2 regions of the Bacillus sp. N6 genome follow, and region 1 is predicted to be linked to the other one. Evidence: riboswitches for the same ligand, from Rfam matches in the RefSeq annotation. Region 1 holds a riboswitch; the other holds the start of a gene.

Evidence for each region. Region 1 has a riboswitch for FMN ahead of ribD (bifunctional diaminohydroxyphosphoribosylaminopyrimidine deaminase/5-amino-6-(5-phosphoribosylamino)uracil reductase RibD). Riboswitches for the same ligand answer to the same signal wherever they lie in the genome.
Region 2: another riboswitch for FMN. It lies ahead of ACUXVC_RS07505 (ECF transporter S component); the one in region 1 lies ahead of ribD (bifunctional diaminohydroxyphosphoribosylaminopyrimidine deaminase/5-amino-6-(5-phosphoribosylamino)uracil reductase RibD).

What each region holds. Positions count from the first base shown of each region.
Region 1 is NZ_CM127843.1:4,036,764-4,046,797, forward strand. Features, by position in the region: gene ACUXVC_RS20670 (LacI family DNA-binding transcriptional regulator) at 1-863, opposite strand, end outside; gene ACUXVC_RS20675 (GNAT family N-acetyltransferase) at 963-1,445, opposite strand; gene ACUXVC_RS20680 (alpha/beta hydrolase) at 1,527-2,450, shown strand; gene ACUXVC_RS20685 (DUF2552 family protein) at 2,461-2,706, opposite strand; gene ACUXVC_RS20690 (CDGSH iron-sulfur domain-containing protein) at 2,995-3,201, shown strand; FMN riboswitch at 3,392-3,535, shown strand; gene ribD (bifunctional diaminohydroxyphosphoribosylaminopyrimidine deaminase/5-amino-6-(5-phosphoribosylamino)uracil reductase RibD) at 3,841-4,953, shown strand; gene ribE (riboflavin synthase subunit alpha) at 4,935-5,579, shown strand; gene ribBA (bifunctional 3,4-dihydroxy-2-butanone 4-phosphate synthase/GTP cyclohydrolase II) at 5,592-6,785, shown strand; gene ribH (6,7-dimethyl-8-ribityllumazine synthase) at 6,804-7,265, shown strand; gene ACUXVC_RS20715 (hypothetical protein) at 7,288-7,608, opposite strand; gene bioB (biotin synthase) at 7,791-8,789, opposite strand; gene bioC (malonyl-ACP O-methyltransferase BioC) at 8,791-9,600, opposite strand; gene ACUXVC_RS20730 (alpha/beta fold hydrolase) at 9,566-10,034, opposite strand, start outside.
Region 2 is NZ_CM127843.1:1,438,500-1,448,533, reverse strand. Features, by position in the region: gene ACUXVC_RS07545 (genetic competence negative regulator) at 1-493, opposite strand, end outside; gene ACUXVC_RS07540 (MerR family transcriptional regulator) at 571-1,446, opposite strand; gene ACUXVC_RS07535 (metallophosphoesterase) at 1,446-2,222, opposite strand; gene ACUXVC_RS07530 (LysM peptidoglycan-binding domain-containing protein) at 2,290-2,769, opposite strand; gene ACUXVC_RS07525 (CPBP family intramembrane glutamic endopeptidase) at 2,792-3,355, opposite strand; gene recQ (ATP-dependent DNA helicase RecQ) at 3,355-4,884, opposite strand; gene ACUXVC_RS07515 (helix-turn-helix domain-containing protein) at 4,874-5,935, opposite strand; gene ACUXVC_RS07510 (ferredoxin) at 6,234-6,482, shown strand; gene ACUXVC_RS07505 (ECF transporter S component) at 6,604-7,182, opposite strand; FMN riboswitch at 7,345-7,484, opposite strand; gene ACUXVC_RS07500 (hypothetical protein) at 7,733-8,419, shown strand; gene ACUXVC_RS07495 (peptidoglycan DD-metalloendopeptidase family protein) at 8,573-9,187, opposite strand; gene ACUXVC_RS07490 (cob(I)yrinic acid a,c-diamide adenosyltransferase) at 9,271-9,852, opposite strand; gene resE (sensor histidine kinase ResE) at 9,989-10,034, opposite strand, start outside.

The DNA of each region.
Region 1 (10,034 bases):
TACTTTTTTATTTTTCCTTTTAATTGTTGAAAAGCTAATTTTCCATTATCTTTGACATAGCTTTCAATTGCCGGTAGTGATGAACCTATCCATTCACACTCTATGCTCCCATTAGGTCCAACAATTTTTAATTTATCTGGTATATGTATATTTAGAAATCTCGCTGACCGAATTAACTCAATAGCAATCTGATCACTTGAGGTTACAATTCCATCTATATACGGATTGTTTTGCAATAATGTAATAAATTGTTTATTTGTATACCCTTGTACACATTCTTCTCGATAAGAGATTCCTTCATCCCAAACAGCGTCTAAAAACCCTGCTATATAATCTTCCATTTCTTCACTTTCTTCTCCCTCACCGAAATATGCAAGAAAGTGACACCCTTTCTCTTTTAATAAAGAAACAGCTCTCTGTCCACTTTCATAATAATTTCCATGTGATTGTTGCTCATCGATCACAACAAACGGAAATGGAATTTCTCCTACACTTTTAAAAACTGCTCTCGTCAAAATAACACCTGCAATGTTATTTTGCTTCAGCATATGTATGTATCTATCTTTATTCTCTATATTACAAATAATGATTTGATAGCCTTCTTTATATGCTATTTCCTCAATACAATGTAGCAAAGTGATGTTTGATTGGTTACATAAATTATCTACAAGTAATGCAATTATCGTTGAATTCTCTTTAAATAGTGGCTTCGCTGCACTGTTTGGCCTATAACGTAATTCTTCAATTGCTTCCTTTACTTGTTTTACTGTGTCCTCATGAACGTATCCTTTTTCATTAATAACTCGTGAAACGGTTGCGACTGAAACACCTGCCAATTTTGCAACATCACGTATAGTTGCCACATCGTCACCCCTTAATATGGTAATAGATTACAATTTTACGGTAACCTAAATTACACTATCCGTCAAGATTAATAACTCATATTTCTGAAAATTGTTACATCATTTCACTAAACGATACTCCAACTGAATTTCATGTAAAATTGGGATATTATCATATCCAATACGTGGAATTTCTTTCTTTATTTTTCGCGCCTCCTCTACCGCATTCACATATAAATTAGTCATTACAAAATTACGTTTTTGGTAAAATCGTAACGCATTCATATTATCATTTGTTGTAATAAGCCAAACCTGTCTGCACCGTTCTTCTTCTGCAACTTGTAATACACAATCCACAAGTTTCGTCCCTATTCCTTTTCTTTCTTCAAAGCTATCTAGCGATACAATTTCGCACATATTTCCGGTCACTTCATACGTTATAATTCCGATTATTCTGTCATCTGAGAGCGCAACAAATCCTGGCAACTCTTCTAACTGATGTCCCTTACCACGTGAAACCATCAATGAACTTCCCCAGTTCTCACACATGAACATTCGGATTGTTTCTTTCATCGCTGGCGTAATTTTTTGTATATGCAGCATTTCCTATTTCTCCCCTTTTATATCATTGTGATACAATATAAGTGTATCACATGTAACGGTATTTGGAGGATGAGGTAAAGTATGAAACGTTTTTTTGCAGCATTGTTTACTATACTAGGTGCAATAACTGCCCTTGGGATTTTCTTTACAAATAAAGTGATGTACTTAAAGAAAAAAACAGAGGAAGAAGTACTCGAAAGAGAAACGAAAAAACATTTTCGTATAGAGGATTTTGATGCTCTTCATAAAGAAGAAATTCATATCCCTTCACAATTCGGATACGACCTTCACGGATATTACATTCCTGCTGGTCATTCCAATAAGTTTATGGTTTTTTGCCACGGTGTAACTGTAAATAAAATAAACTCTGTAAAATATGCAAACTTATTCTTAAAAAGGGGATATAATGTCCTCATTTACGATCATCGTCGTCATGGTAAAACTGGCGGAAAAACAACAAGCTATGGATACTATGAAAAGCATGATTTGAAATCCGTAGTTGACTGGCTAAAAACCCGTTTTGGAACCAATATTACACTTGGTATTCATGGTGAATCTATGGGAGCCGCAACAATTCTTCAATACGCAGGACTTGTAGAAGATGGCGCTGATTTCTATATTGCAGATTGTCCTTTCTCTGATTTTCACGGACAATTACAGCACCGTTTAAAGGTTGAATTCCATTTACCAAAATGGCCTTTATTACCTTTAGCAAACGCATTTTTAAAAGTTCGTGACGGTTATACAATTCGTGAAGTTTCACCAATCGACTGTATAAAAAACATTAACAATCCCGTTCTCTTTATTCATAGTAAAGATGACGACTATATTTTAGCCGATATGACAAAAGCGTTATATGAAGCGAAAGAAAATAATAAGCAACTTTATATTGCAGAACACGGTGCACACGCTTGCTCTTATAACGAAAATAAAGAAGAGTACGAAGCAGCCATCGATCAATTTTTAAACACATATGTGAAAGAAACAAAAAACAGGCTTGCATAAGCCTGTTTTTTTATTGCGCTAAAACGTCTGTAACTTGTTCCATATTTTCAGAAATCCATTGCATTGCATCATCTAACGTTGGAAATTCTGTCGTTTGAAATGTTACTTCATCTTGAAGTAACCAAACATCCTTTACCTCTTGCCCTACACCTGCAATGGACCAATGTAACAAACTATATGGATGATTATCATTCAAAAATGATGCCCACGTGCGCTCATTTGCAATGTTTCGTAATGTATGTAATTGTTTATCCATCTCTCGTCACCTTACTCTAGTCAGTTATGAAAACTATTATAACACTCTCTTCTTTCTCAAACAAAGTGCTCTTTTTTCCCCGCTATTTGCGGGCAGTAAAACTCCCATCTCAAAATTCGGCTGAAACAAAGAAGTTAGGCGGGAGATTAACTGCCCCTAAAAGCCCGATTGGTTCAAATAATAATTAGTGGGGGATGCCTCCCCCACTAATTAAAGTTTCACTTTATATTGCCAAGCACTTCCCTTGATTATATGATGAAATTAAGCGTTTGGGAAGGAGGGATAACGTTGGCAAAAGTACAAATTAAAGTAAATGATAATGGCTCTTTTCGCGTTACAGGGGACGTGGAATTAGTCGACTCACAAGGGAATGTATTCCCAGCAAAACCGGCATTTTCTTTATGCCGTTGTGGTTTATCAAAAAATATGCCTTATTGCGACGCTTCGCATAAAGGTAAATTCGAGTCTGTTGTTAGAGCACCAGAGGCAGAATAATTTTACATGTGACATGCACATTTTTTTGTGCATGTTTTTTCTTTTTAGCAACTCCGTTATATCCCTTCTCCTTACAACATTTCTAATACTTTTATTTCCATTCCAGCCTGCATATATTTTCACACAATTCTTCACATTCGAATATTTTTTACTAGCCTTTTATTTTTTTTGTGCTATAATTTGAGCAAACAGCATCCTTCGGGGTCGGGTGAAATTCCCAACCGGCGGTGATGAAGTGAAAACTTCTAAGTCCGTGACCCGTTTTCAACTCGAAAACGGTGGATCTAGTGAAACTCTAGGGCCGACAGTATAGTCTGGATGGGAGAAGGATATGTTTCTAGTTTTTTATATAGTGAATACACTTTTATTTCAGTATGCATATTTATAAAGATTCATTTTGATTCTTTATATATGTTTAATTTTCTATACTTATTTTTTATACTGAAATAAAAAGAGACAACTAGCGTTTAAAAATTCGATATTTTGCTAGGTTTTTTCCTTATGCAGAAATATCAATTATCGTTAGGTTTCTTTCCTATGCTTTCGTATTCAAACTATATTTCTAGAAATCACGTCTCCCAAACCCCAAGGATATTAAATCCTTGGGGTTTTTTGATTTTTTTAGGAGAGGTGAAGAAAATGACAGATCAAGAATATATGAGGATTGCCCTGCAGTTAGCAGAAGGAACATCAGGACAAACAAGTCCAAATCCTATGGTTGGTGCTGTTGTTGTAAAAGATGGAAACATCGTTGGTATGGGGGCTCATTTACGAGCTGGTGAAGAACACGCAGAAGTTCATGCCCTTCAAATGGCTGGTCAGAACGCCAAAGACGCTACCGTTTATGTAACACTGGAACCGTGTAGCCACTTTGGAAAAACACCACCTTGTTGTGAATTGCTCATCGAAAAAGGAGTTAAGCGTGTTGTAATTGCTACTCTCGATTGTAATCCGCTCGTTTCTGGTAACGGAAAAAGAAGATTAGAGGAAGCTAGAATTGAAGTAACTACCGGTGTTCTTGAAGCAGAAGCAGTTTTATTAAATCGCTACTTTTTTCACTACATGAAAACGAAACGCCCTTTTGTAACAATCAAAACAGCGATGAGCTTAGATGGAAAAACAGCAACTGTAACTGGTGAAAGTAAGTGGATTACAGGTGAAGAAGCACGTGCTGATGTTCACCAATATCGCCATACACATGATGCAATTCTTGTTGGAGTGAATACAGTTATAGCTGATAATCCTCATTTAACAACAAGAATTCCAAATGGTGGGAAACATCCTATTCGCGTTGTTTTAGATACCCACTTACGAACACCACCATCTTCTTATGTTATAACAGATGGTTTAGCACCGACATGGATTATTGTCGGTAAGGATGTAAAGAAAGAGAAGATATCTTCTTATGAATCTAAAAATATAGCTATATTCCAAATGGAAACGAAGCATATAGAAATTGAGGACCTTCTTTCCTTTCTTGGAGAAAAACAAATTCTTTCTCTATTCGTTGAAGGTGGCCAATCGATTCATGCAAGTTTCTTAAAAACAAACAATTTTAATGAAATTGTAACCTATATAAGCCCGAAATTAATTGGTGGGAAAGATGCTCCTACTTTATTTGGAGGAAATGGTTTTTCAAAATTACAAGATGCGCTTTCCTTGAAAATTCAAGAGGTGAAACAAATCGGTGATGATATAAAAATTGTTGCGAATGCCCGAAACGAGGTGAAGGAATGTTTACAGGAATTGTAGACGAATTAGGAACGATAGCAAACATGCAACAAAGCGGAGAAGCGATGAAATTAACGATTCATGCAAAGAAAATTTTATCAGATGTTCACTTAGGTGATAGTATCGCGGTGAACGGTATTTGCTTAACTGTAACAAGCTTTACAACTAATTCATTTACAGTTGATGCAATGCCTGAAACGATGCAGTCGACATCACTTCGCATGCTTAAACCGCACTCTAAAGTAAATTTAGAGCGAGCAATGGCTGCAAACGGACGATTCGGTGGACATTTCGTTTCAGGACATATTGATGGCATCGGAACGATTTTAAATAAAAAACAACATTACAATGCCGTCTATTACAAAATAGCAATTTCTGATGAACTGCTGCGCTATTGTTTGCATAAAGGATCCATTGCTGTTGATGGAACGAGTTTAACGATATTTGATATAGACGAATCTTCCATAACGATTTCACTCATCCCGCACACAGTAAGCGAATCTGTCATTGGAGAAAAAAATGCCGGAGATATCGTAAACATTGAGTGTGACATGATTGGTAAATATATCGAACGCTTTATTACTAAACCTACAAAACGAGTAGGTTCAATGACTGAAAGCTTTTTACAAGAAAACGGATTTCTATAAGGGGGAAGCATAATGTTTCATCGTATTGAAGAAGCTCTAGAAGATTTAAAACAAGGTAAAGTCGTTATCGTATGTGATGATGAAAACCGAGAAAATGAAGGCGATTTTATTGCTTTAGCAGAGTACATTACACCAGAAACAATTAATTTTATGATTACACATGGCCGTGGTCTCGTTTGTGTACCGATTACAGCAGGGTACGCAGAACGTCTACAATTAGAACCAATGGTATCTCATAATACAGATTCACATCATACTGCGTTTACAGTGAGCATTGACCATGTTTCTACAACAACAGGGATTAGCGCTCACGAACGTGCAACTACGATACAAGAATTGTTAAACCCCGCATCAAAAGGCGCTGATTTCAATCGACCTGGACATATCTTTCCATTAATTGCGAAAGAAGGCGGTGTCCTGCGTCGTGCAGGTCATACAGAAGCTGCTGTTGATTTAGCGAAGCTATGCGGTGCCGAACCAGCTGGAGTTATTTGCGAGATTATAAATGAGGACGGCACGATGGCACGTGTACCTGATTTAATAGAATGCGCAAAACAATTTGATATAAAAATGATTACAATAGAAGATTTAATTGCTTACCGCCGCCATCATGAAACACTTGTGACGAGAGAGGTGGAAATTACATTACCTACAGATTTCGGTACTTTCCACGCAATTGGCTATTCTAACTCATTAGATACGAAAGAACATATCGCACTTGTAAAAGGTGATATTTCAATAGATGAACCGGTACTTGTGCGTGTTCATTCTGAATGCTTAACAGGAGATGTATTCGGTTCACATCGCTGCGATTGCGGACCACAACTCCATGCAGCACTTGCTCAAATTGAGCGTGAAGGAAAAGGTGTTCTTCTTTATATGAGACAAGAAGGAAGAGGCATTGGGCTTCTTAATAAGCTTCGTGCTTATAAATTACAAGAAGAAGGATTCGATACTGTAGAAGCAAATGAAAAACTCGGCTTCCCTGCTGATCTTCGTGATTACGGTATCGGAGCACAAATATTAAAAGATTTAGGTTTACAAAGTTTACGATTATTAACGAATAACCCAAGAAAAATTGCTGGCTTACAAGGTTACGATTTAGAAGTAGTCGAGCGTGTACCGTTGCAAATGCCAGCAAAAGAAGAGAATAAATCGTATTTACAAACGAAAGTAAACAAATTAGGACACTTACTAAACTTATAATTAAAGGAGAGATTTATTATGGTATTCGAAGGTCATTTAGTTGGTACAGGATTAAAAGTTGGAGTTGTTGTTGGACGTTTTAACGAATTTATTACAAGTAAGTTACTTGGCGGCGCTTTAGACGGATTAAAGCGTCACGGTGTAGAAGAAAATGATATTGATGTTGCTTGGGTTCCTGGTGCATTTGAAATTCCTTTAATCGCTAAAAAGATGGCTAGTAGCGGAAAGTATGATGCTGTTATTACATTAGGTACTGTAATCCGAGGTGCTACAACTCACTACGATTACGTTTGTAATGAAGTAGCAAAAGGTGTTGCGTCTTTATCACTACAAATGGACATCCCAGTTATTTTCGGCGTATTAACGACAGAAACAATTGAACAAGCGATTGAACGCGCAGGTACGAAAGCTGGTAATAAAGGATATGAATCAGCTGTTGCTGCAATTGAAATGGCTCACTTATCAAAACAATGGGCATAAAAAAAGAGGCTGCGGCCTCTTTTTATTTTTTCACCTTTTTTTGTACATCTTTTATTAATTCATTCATCGTTTTTCCTTCTGTTTTTATATGAAGAGCTTGTGCTGTTCTCCATACATTCTCTCTTTTTTTCGCTTCTTCTATAATAGTAATTTCTTTTCTAACTTCCTTTAAATCTTTTCCTTCCGTTTTCAATCCAAAATGTTCAGCTTTCGTTCGAAAGTGTTGTTCGATTCTTTGTTGCATCTCTTTTTGTTCAGGATTTTCAGCAGCCTTAACTGGATCAGAACTTATTGCTTTTATTAAAATTAAACAAGTCATAATCGCTAATATGTATTTGTACATGTAAAATCCTCCAACCCAATATAAATTACATATTTACTATGTACAACTAGGGCTTGGAAAATTCGTCCACAAAAATTCTTTTTTTCGCTCAAAAACCAATAATATCAAGCGTTCACAACTATTTATTACATTTTATTTACAAAAAAAGCAAACCCTTTTACAAGTTTGCTTTTTCATCTATCTTATAATGCACACTCTTCAATCTCAAATCCTAAATCTGCAATCATACCCCAGTCTGCAGTCGGCTCTTGTCCAGCTGTCGTTAAGTAGTCCCCGACAAAAATAGAATTTGCTGCAAATAAACCGATTGGCTGTACAGAGCGTAAATTGATTTCACGTCCTCCTGAAATACGAATTTCTTTTGTCGGGTTTACAAAACGCATCATTGCCAGTACTTTTAAACATTCTACTGGTGTTAACTCTTTTTGCCCTTCAAGAGGTGTTCCCTTTACAGCAACAAGGAAATTACAAGGGATAGAATCTGCATCTATACGTTGTAATTCAAATGCAATTTCAGCACGCTCTTCAATTGTTTCTCCCATGCCAAAAATCGCTCCAGAGCATGGGGAAATGCCCGCTTGTTTCGCTTTTTGAACTGTATCAACACGATCATCATACGTATGAGTTGAACAAATACTATCGTAATTATTTTCATGTGTATTTAAGTTGTGGTTATAACGATGCACGCCCGCTTCCGCTAAACGCCCTGCTTGATCTTCATTTAAGAAACCTAAACAACAACAAATCTTCAAGTCTGTCGTTTCACGAATTTCCTTAACTGCTCCAATTACGTGATTTACCTCTTTATCCGTCGGACGACGACCAGACGCTACAATACAATATGTACCTGCTTTACGGCGTATTGCTTCATGTGCCCCTTCTACAATCTTCTCCTGCGTTAACCATGCATATTTATCAATCGGTGCTTCTGAAATAATAGACTGTGAGCAATATCCACAATCTTCAGGACATAATCCAGATTTCGTATTAATAATCATATTCAATTTTACTTTCTTACCAAAGTGATGATGGCGAATAATGTAAGCCGCATTCATAATTTCTAAAACTTCTGTATCATCAGCTTCTAATATCGCTATTGCATCTTCTTTCGTAATCATCTTCTCTTCCACTACGTCGTATGCAAGTTTTTTCCAATCCCTTTTTGTTTGTACTTGTTTCATTTCATCTCTTCCCCTCTTTTGTTATATGTATAAATAAAGCATGATACGTTGCCATTATCCCTTCATTTCCCGTGAAGTCTCTTTCGTATATGCGTAGCATCGCACGAAAGAGTGAGGGACTTTGACAATATGATCCTTCATTGCTATTAGTCGCTCCTACTTTTCGAATAGAATGTAGAAATTCCTTAACTTCTGTAAAACTCTCTATGTAACATGTTTCAGAAACATGCACATCCCCTGTTTCTATCTTGCATATATGAAGCAACTGATCTTTCGAATAAAAACGTTGACCAATCGATGTTTCATTTTTTATATTTCTTTCTTCTTTCGCACGTTGGAACGAAGCATGCAATTCTTGAAATGTTTCATGTCCAAACGTTGAAAAGAGTAATATCCCATCTATAGACAAATGTTGAAATAAATTTCTTAACACTTGTTGTAAATTATTTAACCATTGAAATGTAGCATTTGAAATAATGACATCATATGATTCTTCTAATCGTAATCGCTCAATATCTTCACAGTGAAACGTTACATTTTTTACATTTTGTCTAGTTTGCGCAATTGCAATCATACTTTCAGCAAAATCAACTGCTGTAATATGTGCTTTCGGAAATAACTTTGATAATTGCTCTGTTACATACCCCGTCCCGCACCCCAGTTCTAAAATACGTATTGATGCCGTTTCACTATATCGTTCCTTTAAGATTGAAAGTAATGAATGTGCCATCTTTTTTTGTACATTTGCATATCGATCGTAAGATACGGCTGCCCCATTAAACCGTTTTTGTAGTAACGTTTTGTTGATCATGTCGTATCCCCTCTACAAATTGAATTATCTCATTTGCGCAATATTCAAAATTCGTTACACATAACGCATGCCCTGCATCACTTACTACTTTCAGCTCGCTGCTGCTATTCTCCGTCATACTACGTGCCGCAGACAATGGGCATATTACATCCTGTTCTCCGTGAATAAATAGTATAGGTACTTTAATTTCTTTTAGTTCTTCTCTCATATCTGTTTCTATTAAATAATCCAAACCTAGTTGTAAAGACTGAATAGAATCACCTTTAAAACGGTCTACAATGTCTTCAAAGTTTTTATTCTCTTTTAACTCATCTTTCGTAAACATATTTTCATAAAACCGCTTGAGCGTATCTTCTTTCCTTCTCGCCAAATTCCTTTTCAGCCGTTCTACATGCAAAGCATTCCATCCGTTACTGTAATCGCTCGTATTTGTA
Region 2 (10,034 bases), 2.6 Mb from region 1:
CGTATTCCGCTAAAATAGCTATAAAATCCGCTTTTAACAATTGAATTTGTTCCTCTTCTTCCACCCAAAGATAGAAGCGCTCATCCCACGTATATAGCTTTCCGCCAGTTACACCAAGGTTATATAAGCGATTCGACAGGTTAATTATGTCATCTAGCGTAGCAAACTCATATAATATATGTTCACTTTCATCTAGAGTCACTTGCATTTCAATAAACTCGTCACGGAACTCATCATCCGTATCCATTTCTTGATTTTCTTTCGTTACAATTACAACCATCCCTTGTGCTTGTAGAGAAAACACTTCAACTGCAATCGGACCATCTGCTTCAAATCCTAATTCCTTATTTGCTTCTTGCATCATATCACGAAATAATTGCTGTACTTTCGGCGCATTTCTCCATAAATCTTCTTTCGTTAATCCTCTTTCAGATAAATCATCAAATGTTAGAAAAATTTTTATCTTATTGTAATTTAATCGTTCCAGCCTCATCTCATACCCTCCCTACGTAACCAATGCATCTAATTTTTATTATATGAAATAGAAAATAGATGGTTCTTTTCGAACAACTATTCCGACATTTTTAACCATTCATCCCATTCTTCTTTCGTATCACCAATTAAGATTGTTTCAATGTCCAACTGGTTTAGAACGCCTAGCTTTCCGATAAATCCAACAGAAAGAGATTCCCTTTTTTCTTGTAATACATTTATAAAGTTCATCGTCTTTTTCATTTCTAGTTCGTCAGCAAAAGATACAAATACATATTTCGGCTGTATTTCCTCTACCGCTGACAACATACCATCTTCAGCTAAGCTTGTCCTAATATATATCGCCTCATATCCTTTTAAGCGTAAATAAGTTGAAAAAATAAATCCTTTCAATGCATTCTTTTCTAACACAATAACTTTGTGTAAAGAAGAAAACATTGAGGCATTGTGATACACCATCCCTAGACGCATTTGTAAAAATGATAGTGCATATTGAAATTGCACCATTGAAATCTCATTATTATTTTTTGACGTTAATAATTTGTCTGTCACTCGAAGAACGATACTGGCAACAACCTTTTCTGTTGAATATATACTAAAAGCTTCGTTTAATAATGCAGCAATTGTAATTTCATCAAATTTTAACAAAGCTTGTAGCAAATCGTCCACTAAAACAACTTCTTTATCGAAATGTATCTCTTTTTGAACTGTACTCTGCAAACGATTCTCTTCTAATAACTGAACTGCTTGTCCAATCATCATACCGGAAGAAACTTTTTCCATTAACCATTTTAAAATTTGAATATGCTCTTCTGTACATAAACGATGCCCAGCTTGATTCCGCTTTGGGGCAATAATTTGATATCGTCTTTCCCATGCGCGAAGCGTACTCGGCTGAACTCCAATTATATTTGAAACAGCTTTTATATTATATTTTCCACTAAGAGTTGGCATCATTTCCCTCCGCACAATGTAATAATATGTGTTTGAGCAGGCGCTCGGAAACGAAGTGGTATCAATGTTGTTCCGTACCCATTACTAACAAAGAGAATCGTATTCAAATGGTTATATACGCCACCTTTTAAATATTTTTTAGATGGGAATAATCGGATTTGTCCTCCATGCGTATGTCCACTTAATACAAGTGAAATCTGTTCATTTCCAGACATCTTTTTTATTATATCAGGGTTGTGACTAACTAAGATACGAAAACCATCTTCTTTACAATCCGCCAATGCCAAATCTAAACGATCACGGTGCAATCCAACATCATCTATACCGAGCAAACAAATTTTCTCGCCTAATTCAGACTCAAATACCACTCTTGTATTATCTAAAACTTTTACGTTATTTTCTAATAATAAAGCATCTAATTCATGATATTCTATCTCATAATCATTGTTTCCCCACACAAAATATACAGGAGCTATCTCTCTTAACTTTTGAATATTGGCAGAGATTTTTGATAAAGAGACTCCTTTCTCTGCTAAATCTCCTCCGATAATTACGAGATCTACTTTTCCTTTTACTTGTTCAATTAACAAATTCGAAATGACTCTTCTATGAATATCAGAAATAAAAAACACATTTACTTTTTGAAAACTTTTCGGAAATTCTTTAAATACTAAAGTATGTTCCAACACTGTATTACGCATCGCTTCTTTATACATCACAAGAAGTAATAAAATCCCCATTCCTATGAGAGTACTGAATAATATAATCCATATCATATTTTTTACTCCCCTCATCATAAAGATAACCCTAGGCTTTTATAACAAACTGCGTTCGCCTAATTCACTAGCTCTCTTGCTTTGTGGACTTATCTTTTATCGGAATTTTTAATTCTTGACCTGCACTCACTTCATCTTCTTGCAAGTTATTATACTTTTTAATTACTTCAACCCCATTTTCATCTGAAAAATATTGCTTCGCTATACTTTCTAAAGTTTCTCCCTCTTTCACAGTATGCGTTATCGCTTTTTCAGACTGTTTCTGCGACTCAGATTTAGCTGAATCAAAGAAGATTACTTCAAACGCACTTTTCCCGGCATTATTACTATCGCCCTTCACCTGAATATATTTATCCGTATACCACAAAATACTAATCGGCAGCAGAATGAATAGAAATGTTAAAACCCGGACGAAAATATGATTTATTTTAAACTTTTGTTTTTTCTCTTTATTTCTATGAATTTCACTACGCGGCGGTAAACTTTCTTTTTCTTCTACTCGCTCAACTTCTAATTCCTCTTCAAAATCAGGAATTCGTTTCCTCATGTTGTTCACCACCACCTTCCATTTATTTTCTTAATTGGAGTCCCATTATAAAATCAACAAGAAAGTGTGCAAAGATTGTTATAAACAAATTCCCTGTCCATTCAAATACATAACCAAAGACAAAACTAATGAAACAGACGAAACAAAACAAAAATGGCTTTGTTATATAACGAATATGTAACACTGCAAATACGAAACTCGCAATTACAATTCCAAAATGAGTCTGCACTACACCTCTAAATAAAAATTCTTCTGCAAAACCGATTACGAACGTAATAATGAGTAAATGCAGAACCGACATTCCTCGAAACATCTTATCGTTAATACCACCATCATCAAACCAAGACTCTGGAAACACTCGCATTGCAACATAATCTAATAACACAATACCAATCGCTAACAAACCACCTATAATAAGTATAGATACTGGTTCCCATCTCCATAAATTAAACACTTCTTTTACATCTTGAAATAATATATATGCTAGTAAACAGCCAATACCGATAATAATTAACTGTGTTATATATAGATTCAGCCTTATTTCCTGCGGACTCATATCTTCAACATTATGCCTTTGAATGTTCATCATTCCCCCATCTTTTCTAGGCCGAAAAGCTTTTGTAACTCTGTTTCCCAATTATAGTCGAAATCCGATTGTTGCGCTCGTCTTTTTTTATAATCTTCTTTTGTAATACCACAATAATCACAGCAATTATTTAACTCTTTCTCTTTCCTATAACCGAACTGTTGCAACACATATTCACGTCTACATCCTTTAACTCGTATCCATGACTTCATATTTTCTAGCTCACTATATTTATTACGCAACCTTATTTCTACTTCAGCTATTAATCGGTTCATAATTTCATCTGACAAACTCTCTAATAATAATCTTCGTTGTTGTATAATTCCAACCTGTTCGAGATGATAACGAACGAAACGCCAATATTGCTCATTAAATCTTGCTGCATTATAACAAATTTCTTCTACATCTTCTATTGGTAATTCTTTCGTTTGAAACATTCTTTCTTGTAGTAAAGAAAATAAAAATTGTATTTGCGACTTACTTGGCAATTCATCCTCAATGATTGAAATTGGTAAATCATGATCCAACGGACTACACAATAAAATAGCTATACTCGGTTCGCCATCTCTTCCAGCTCTTCCGATTTCTTGTAAGTAAGAAGCTATATTAGTTGGATAATGAAAATGAATAATATATTGCGTATTCGCCTTATTTACCCCCATACCAAATGCACTTGTACATATTACAAGCTGCAATTGATCGTTCATAAACTGTTGTTGAATTAACATACGCTCTTCATGTTCCATACCACCATGATAAAAAGCTACACCAGTAACACCTTTTCCTCTCAAGTATTCCGTTAACCTTTCTGTCCACGCTCTACTTGAACAATATACAATTCCCGGCCCTTGTAAATACATCACCTGCTCCAAAAGCGCCTCTTTCTTTTCTTCTATCGTCTCTACAAATTGCACCTCCATTGCAATATTAGGACGGTCAATAGAGTATACATGTTCCGCGGCACCCTTTAAATTTAAACTGTCTGCGATATCTTGTAGTACCCCTTTTGTCGCTGTGGCTGTCAATGCTAATACTGTAGGAGAACCAATATTTTCAATAACTACATTTAGTTTCTTATAGTCCGGTCTAAAATCATAACCCCATTGAGAAATACAATGAGCCTCATCAACAACAAATAATGAAATATGAATTTTCTTCAATTCCCTAATTAATAACTCCGACTGTAACATCTCTGGTGAAACAAAAATAAATTTATATGAAGATAATTTTTTCATCGCTTCTCTTTTTTCATTTAATGTCCGAAAACTATTAAATGCTATCACTCGGTTTTTCACAACATACTTTAATTGTGTCACTTGATCTTCCATTAAAGATAATAACGGTGATACAACAAGCACTGTTCCTTCTCGCATAAGCCCCGGAAACTGATAGCACATAGATTTCCCTCTTCCAGTCGGAAGCATTGCTATCACATCTTTTCCTTCTAATAAATCTGTAATAACTCCTTTTTGACCTGGACGAAATTCAGAATATCCAAACCACTTATATAAATATTCTTCAAGTTTCATTTACACCCTCCATCCGCGCTAATACAAGACGAACTTCAAAATAAGAGATATCTTCTCCAACCGCTTGTTTCAAAACACGTAACTTCCGCGTTTGTAATGCCTCAATTACTCTTATTACTTTGTCTACCTTTTCTTTTTCCATAAACATTTCAATAGAAAAATCTTTTTCTCGCAAAGCAATTTCAACAAAATGATCTTCTATCGTTGCAACCTTTAAATTCCGAATCGTCGCTATTTCTTCTAAAGAACGCCCTTGTCTCCAAAAATTATATGTTTTTTTCGTGGATAAACTAAATAATTCAGCTCTCTCATTTGGATAAGATATAATTTCAGCTAATAGTGGAAATTCATTTTCTTTATCACGAACTTCTTGTATAAAGAAATGCATTGTACCCCAAAATAAAAAATACACCCTGAATATATCTTGTTTCGTAATTTCTGCTAATTGTTGCAATGTACAACCAATACGTTCATAGCCCGTTAGTCGATATGTTACAATCGTCGCTTCTATCGCATTACTCTTTTCCAAAAGATTATGTACTTCCGTCCATAGTTTCCTCGCCAACTCACTTCTTTTATATGGCCTTCCTGTTAGAAAACGTTTTACCCACATCATTATTTCTGTATCTTGTTGAATTGGGATAAACTTCGTATTATTCTGTTGTAAATTTGATATGGTTTGAATAATCAATGATAATCTTTTCCAAAATGTTTCACCTAATTCACCATAATGTAAACCATGCAAATGTGCTGGAAAAGCATAAACTTCCTCCCATTTATGTAACTGCATTTTACCCGTAGGTGTTAACACATATGTATTTTCATGTATTTCTTGAATAAAATCCGCTTGCAACAACTTTACAACTTCACCATCATAGTCATTTCTATTTAATGATTTATATATTCCGAATAAAAAAGAAATCCGGAACATATTTCCATCTTGTAAAGTTTGCGAAGAACGTTTGCCCTTTAGTAAATAATAAATAGAAGAAACGGTTCTTTCACCATTCAATTGTTTTAAACAATGCAACAAAGTATATTGTATTTGCATGACCGCTTCCACCTTCCAATCTTAACTTCATTCTTTTCAGTACAATTACACTATCTACTGTCGCTCATTAAACTTATCATATAAGAACTATATACTTGTATATATTCTATTGTATCAAACGAAATCACATTTACGTATTTTGAAAATCTTATGACATAATTCAAAAATAAGTTGACACTCTAATTGATAAGCATTATCATTATAATTTTATGTTGAAAAGTTTCACAAACCGTTTTACAATAAGGTTATAATTTTTATGGCGAGCTTTTCACATACATATTATCAGGAGGGAAAAAAGATGGCAAAATATACAATCGTTGATAAAGATACTTGTATTGCATGTGGTGCTTGTGGCGCTGCTGCACCCGACATTTATGACTATGATGATGAAGGTATTGCATTTGTAACATTAGACGATAACCAAGGTATCGTTGAAATTCCAGATGTATTAATTGAAGATATGATGGATGCATTCGAAGGCTGTCCAACTGACTCAATTAAAGTTGCTGACGAATCATTCGACGGAGACGCTTTAAAATTCGAATAGTCTTTTATTAACTTCAAAAAACGCCCCTCATATTGATGAGGGGCGTTTTTTGTATCTAAATTTTATTTTCCTTAATAAAAAACCATTAGTAGTTCCACACTACTAATGGTTTTAATATATATTATGCATTTTTCATTTTTGCAAACACCCATACTTTCAGGCGTGAGAATAATGCTACAAATACAATTGTTACAACAATTCCTTTAATTAAATTAAATGGTAAGATTGCCGTTACAACCGTTGTTCTGATAGCTTCGCTAGACATAGCCGGTGAATTTAAAAACCAAGTGTAAGCCGGGAATATGATGATGTAGTTTAATACACTCATAATAAGTGCCATTGTAATTGTCCCTAGCATTAATCCTGTCGTTAAACTCTTCACAGTACGATACTTTCTAAATAAGAAAGCTGCTGGTCCAATAAATAAACATCCTGCAATAAAGTTTGCAATTTCTCCAACTGGTACTCCTGTTAAACTTCCTTGAATCCCGTAATGTAAAATGTTCTTTATCGCCTCTACAATCACTCCTGCTAATGGTCCAAAGATAATTGCTGCAATTAGAGCTGGTACATCACTAAAATCAATTTTCAAAAATGGCGGAAGCCCTGGGAACGGGAAATCCAACATCATTAGTAAATATGCAATACTACTTAGCATCGCTACACTCACCATCTGCACTACACTGTTTTTTTGTTTCATCTTTCTCTCTCCTTTTCCATCGATCATCTCATGGAAAGTGGAAAGGTTCTGCTATGCCTATTTTTTCATAGAACGAAAAAACCCTTTGCGTTTTACACAAAGGGAGAATTTAAGGCACATCAAACAGACGTTCAAATCCATATCTTTTTTGAACGCTTGAACCTCCATCTTCTCCCATCCAGACTATACTGTCGGCTTTGGAATCACACCAAATCCTGCCTTAACGGCTCGCGGGCTTAGAACAAAATCATAAATAGTTCATCACCGCCGGTCGGGATTTTCACCCTGCCCCGAAGATAGACCGATATTCTATTTTCCCCTTCATTATACAACAACCTCATAACATTGTGAACTAAAAAATTGTAACTTATTTAAAATTAGTTATTTATTTTTCGTAACAACAAATGAATTGCGAAATATTTTACAATACAATCCATATTTTTTATTATTCGGCATTTCTCTTTTGAATTACCTAGTCATATATAATTAAAAGTGATAAGATATTGAATTGTTAAGATAAGAACATTTTCTGAGTTATGGAGGAAATGTCATGAAAAAAGAAAAGAGACATTCTATTCGAGAAGCAATGAAAAAAAACTTAAGAAAAGAATACTTTTACTTAAAAAAAGAATTACTTTTCTACTGCCCAATTGATTTAGGCACATTCTCAAACGAGACATACTATGCTACTTTCGATGAAGATGGCATCAGTATTTATCAGTATGATAAGAAAACAGAAAGTAAATTAAAATTGTGTGAGCGTCATCCGTGGAAGAGTTGGAGTAAAGTGAAGATTGATCACTATTTGACAACTTCTCAATTTATTTTTCAGGGTGAGCGAAATTGGATCTTATCTCTTTTTCAAAAAGGAAAAGAAGCTCAAAAAATTATTGAAGAGCATACATCTTTACAAACAGAAGTTGTTTCCCGCTCTTTCTTAAAAAAACTTCCTGGCTTTCGTTCTAATACACCACTGAATAAATACATCGGTAGCATTTGTTACACTGCACTTATTGCATTTTTATTAAAATGGATGATTCCATTTCAAGCACCACAAATCGCCCTGTATTCTATTTCGATTGGTTGTATGCTTCTTGGCCTACTTTGTTTGACAATCGGTTTAATTGAACCGACTATCGTACTGTTTCGAACAAAAGAGAAAACAAGAACAAAAGTTTTTTACTTATATAGCTATTTAGCTATTTCTGGATTTATATGTGTCTTTATTTTTTGGTAAAAGAAACCGTCCCAAAATAAATTTTGGGACGGTTTTCTTTTAAATATAGATACTCTAATTCACTCAATACTTCTAGGAGAAGCGCCCATATAATTTCATTTACATTGAACCTTATTTAAGAATATTCAAAGTTTAATTTTTGAGACGTTGCCTTTACTTAACATATAATTGTTGATTAGGATAAATTAGCTCTTGCTGCAATCCATTTTTTTCTTTAATTTCCTTAAGTGTCATACTAAATTTCCGTGCAATACTAACTAAAGTATCCCCTTTTTGTACGACATATAATGATGAAGAAACAACTTCATTTCTTTGTTCACTTAAAACAAGCAATGGGTTCATCGCATTCTTTTTCGCCATCGTCCATCTTCCTTGATGAAGTTCTAGATGTAAGTGTGCACCTCGCGATTCTCCCGTGTTCCCTACTTCTCCAATTTTTTCTCCTTTTGAAATATAATCCCCTTGAACTACATATCTCTTATTTAAATGTGCATACACAGCCTCATATTCTCCATGTTTAATAAATATAACGTTTCCATAACTACTTGAATAATAAGACTTTGTTACCTTCCCTTCTTGAATAGCTGACACAGGCGTGCCGATCGGTGCCGCTATATCTATACCGTAGTGTTTTCCGTGTCTTGTCCCAAAATAATCACTTATCTGTCCTTCAACAGGCCATGCCCATTGATTTCCCTCTGCGTACACATGTAATTGAGATAAAAGCAGTACTGTCAATAACATAACGCCGTATTTTAAAACTTTCATATACATCCTCCGTTTTCTAATTACCACCATACCTTCTCTATTTTGGTATATTACAGAAAAAAGTATACAAAAAAGAAAGTGAATCACTCCACTTCCTTCTCTTTCTTATCACGAAAAACGATTGCACTGCGATTATACTCTACATCTTTTACTTGTAATCGAGCGTTTATTACTCTAGCTACTGCAAATAAATAGTCAGATAATCTATTTACATACTTTAGAACAACTTCATTTATTTTTCCTTCTTTTTGTAAGGACACGATACATCGTTCTGCTCGCCTTACAACTGTACGTGCAATATGAATAGTAGCTGCCGACTCGCTTCCACCTGGTAAAATAAAGCGCTCTAGCGGCGGTGCTTCTTCTATATACGAATCAATCCTACTTTCTAAGTTTTCGACCATTTCAATTTTTACTTTATAAGGTATCTTCTCGCCTACTATCGCCAAGTCTCCCCCGCAATCAAATAGTTCATGTTGAATCGTTTCAAGTTCATTGTAAATATCTCCGAAAGGCCCGCCTTGTAGTTTAGTCATTGCATATCCGATATGAGAATTCGCCTCATCTATTGTTCCATACGCTTCCACACGGATATCATCTTTATCAACCCTACCACCTATTACACTTGTCGTTCCTTTATCTCCTGTTTTTGTATATAATTTCATTTCTTCACAGCACCTCTCTTGTTATTCTTTATTCGAGCAACATAGAAAAAAGTTCTACCATTCTTTATTTAATTGAGTTTACAAAAAAATAAAAAACAGCAGAACTTTATTCATTATCAACTTTAAAAACGTATATCTAAATTATACGATTCGGTAAATAGACAGAGAATGTAGTTCCTTCT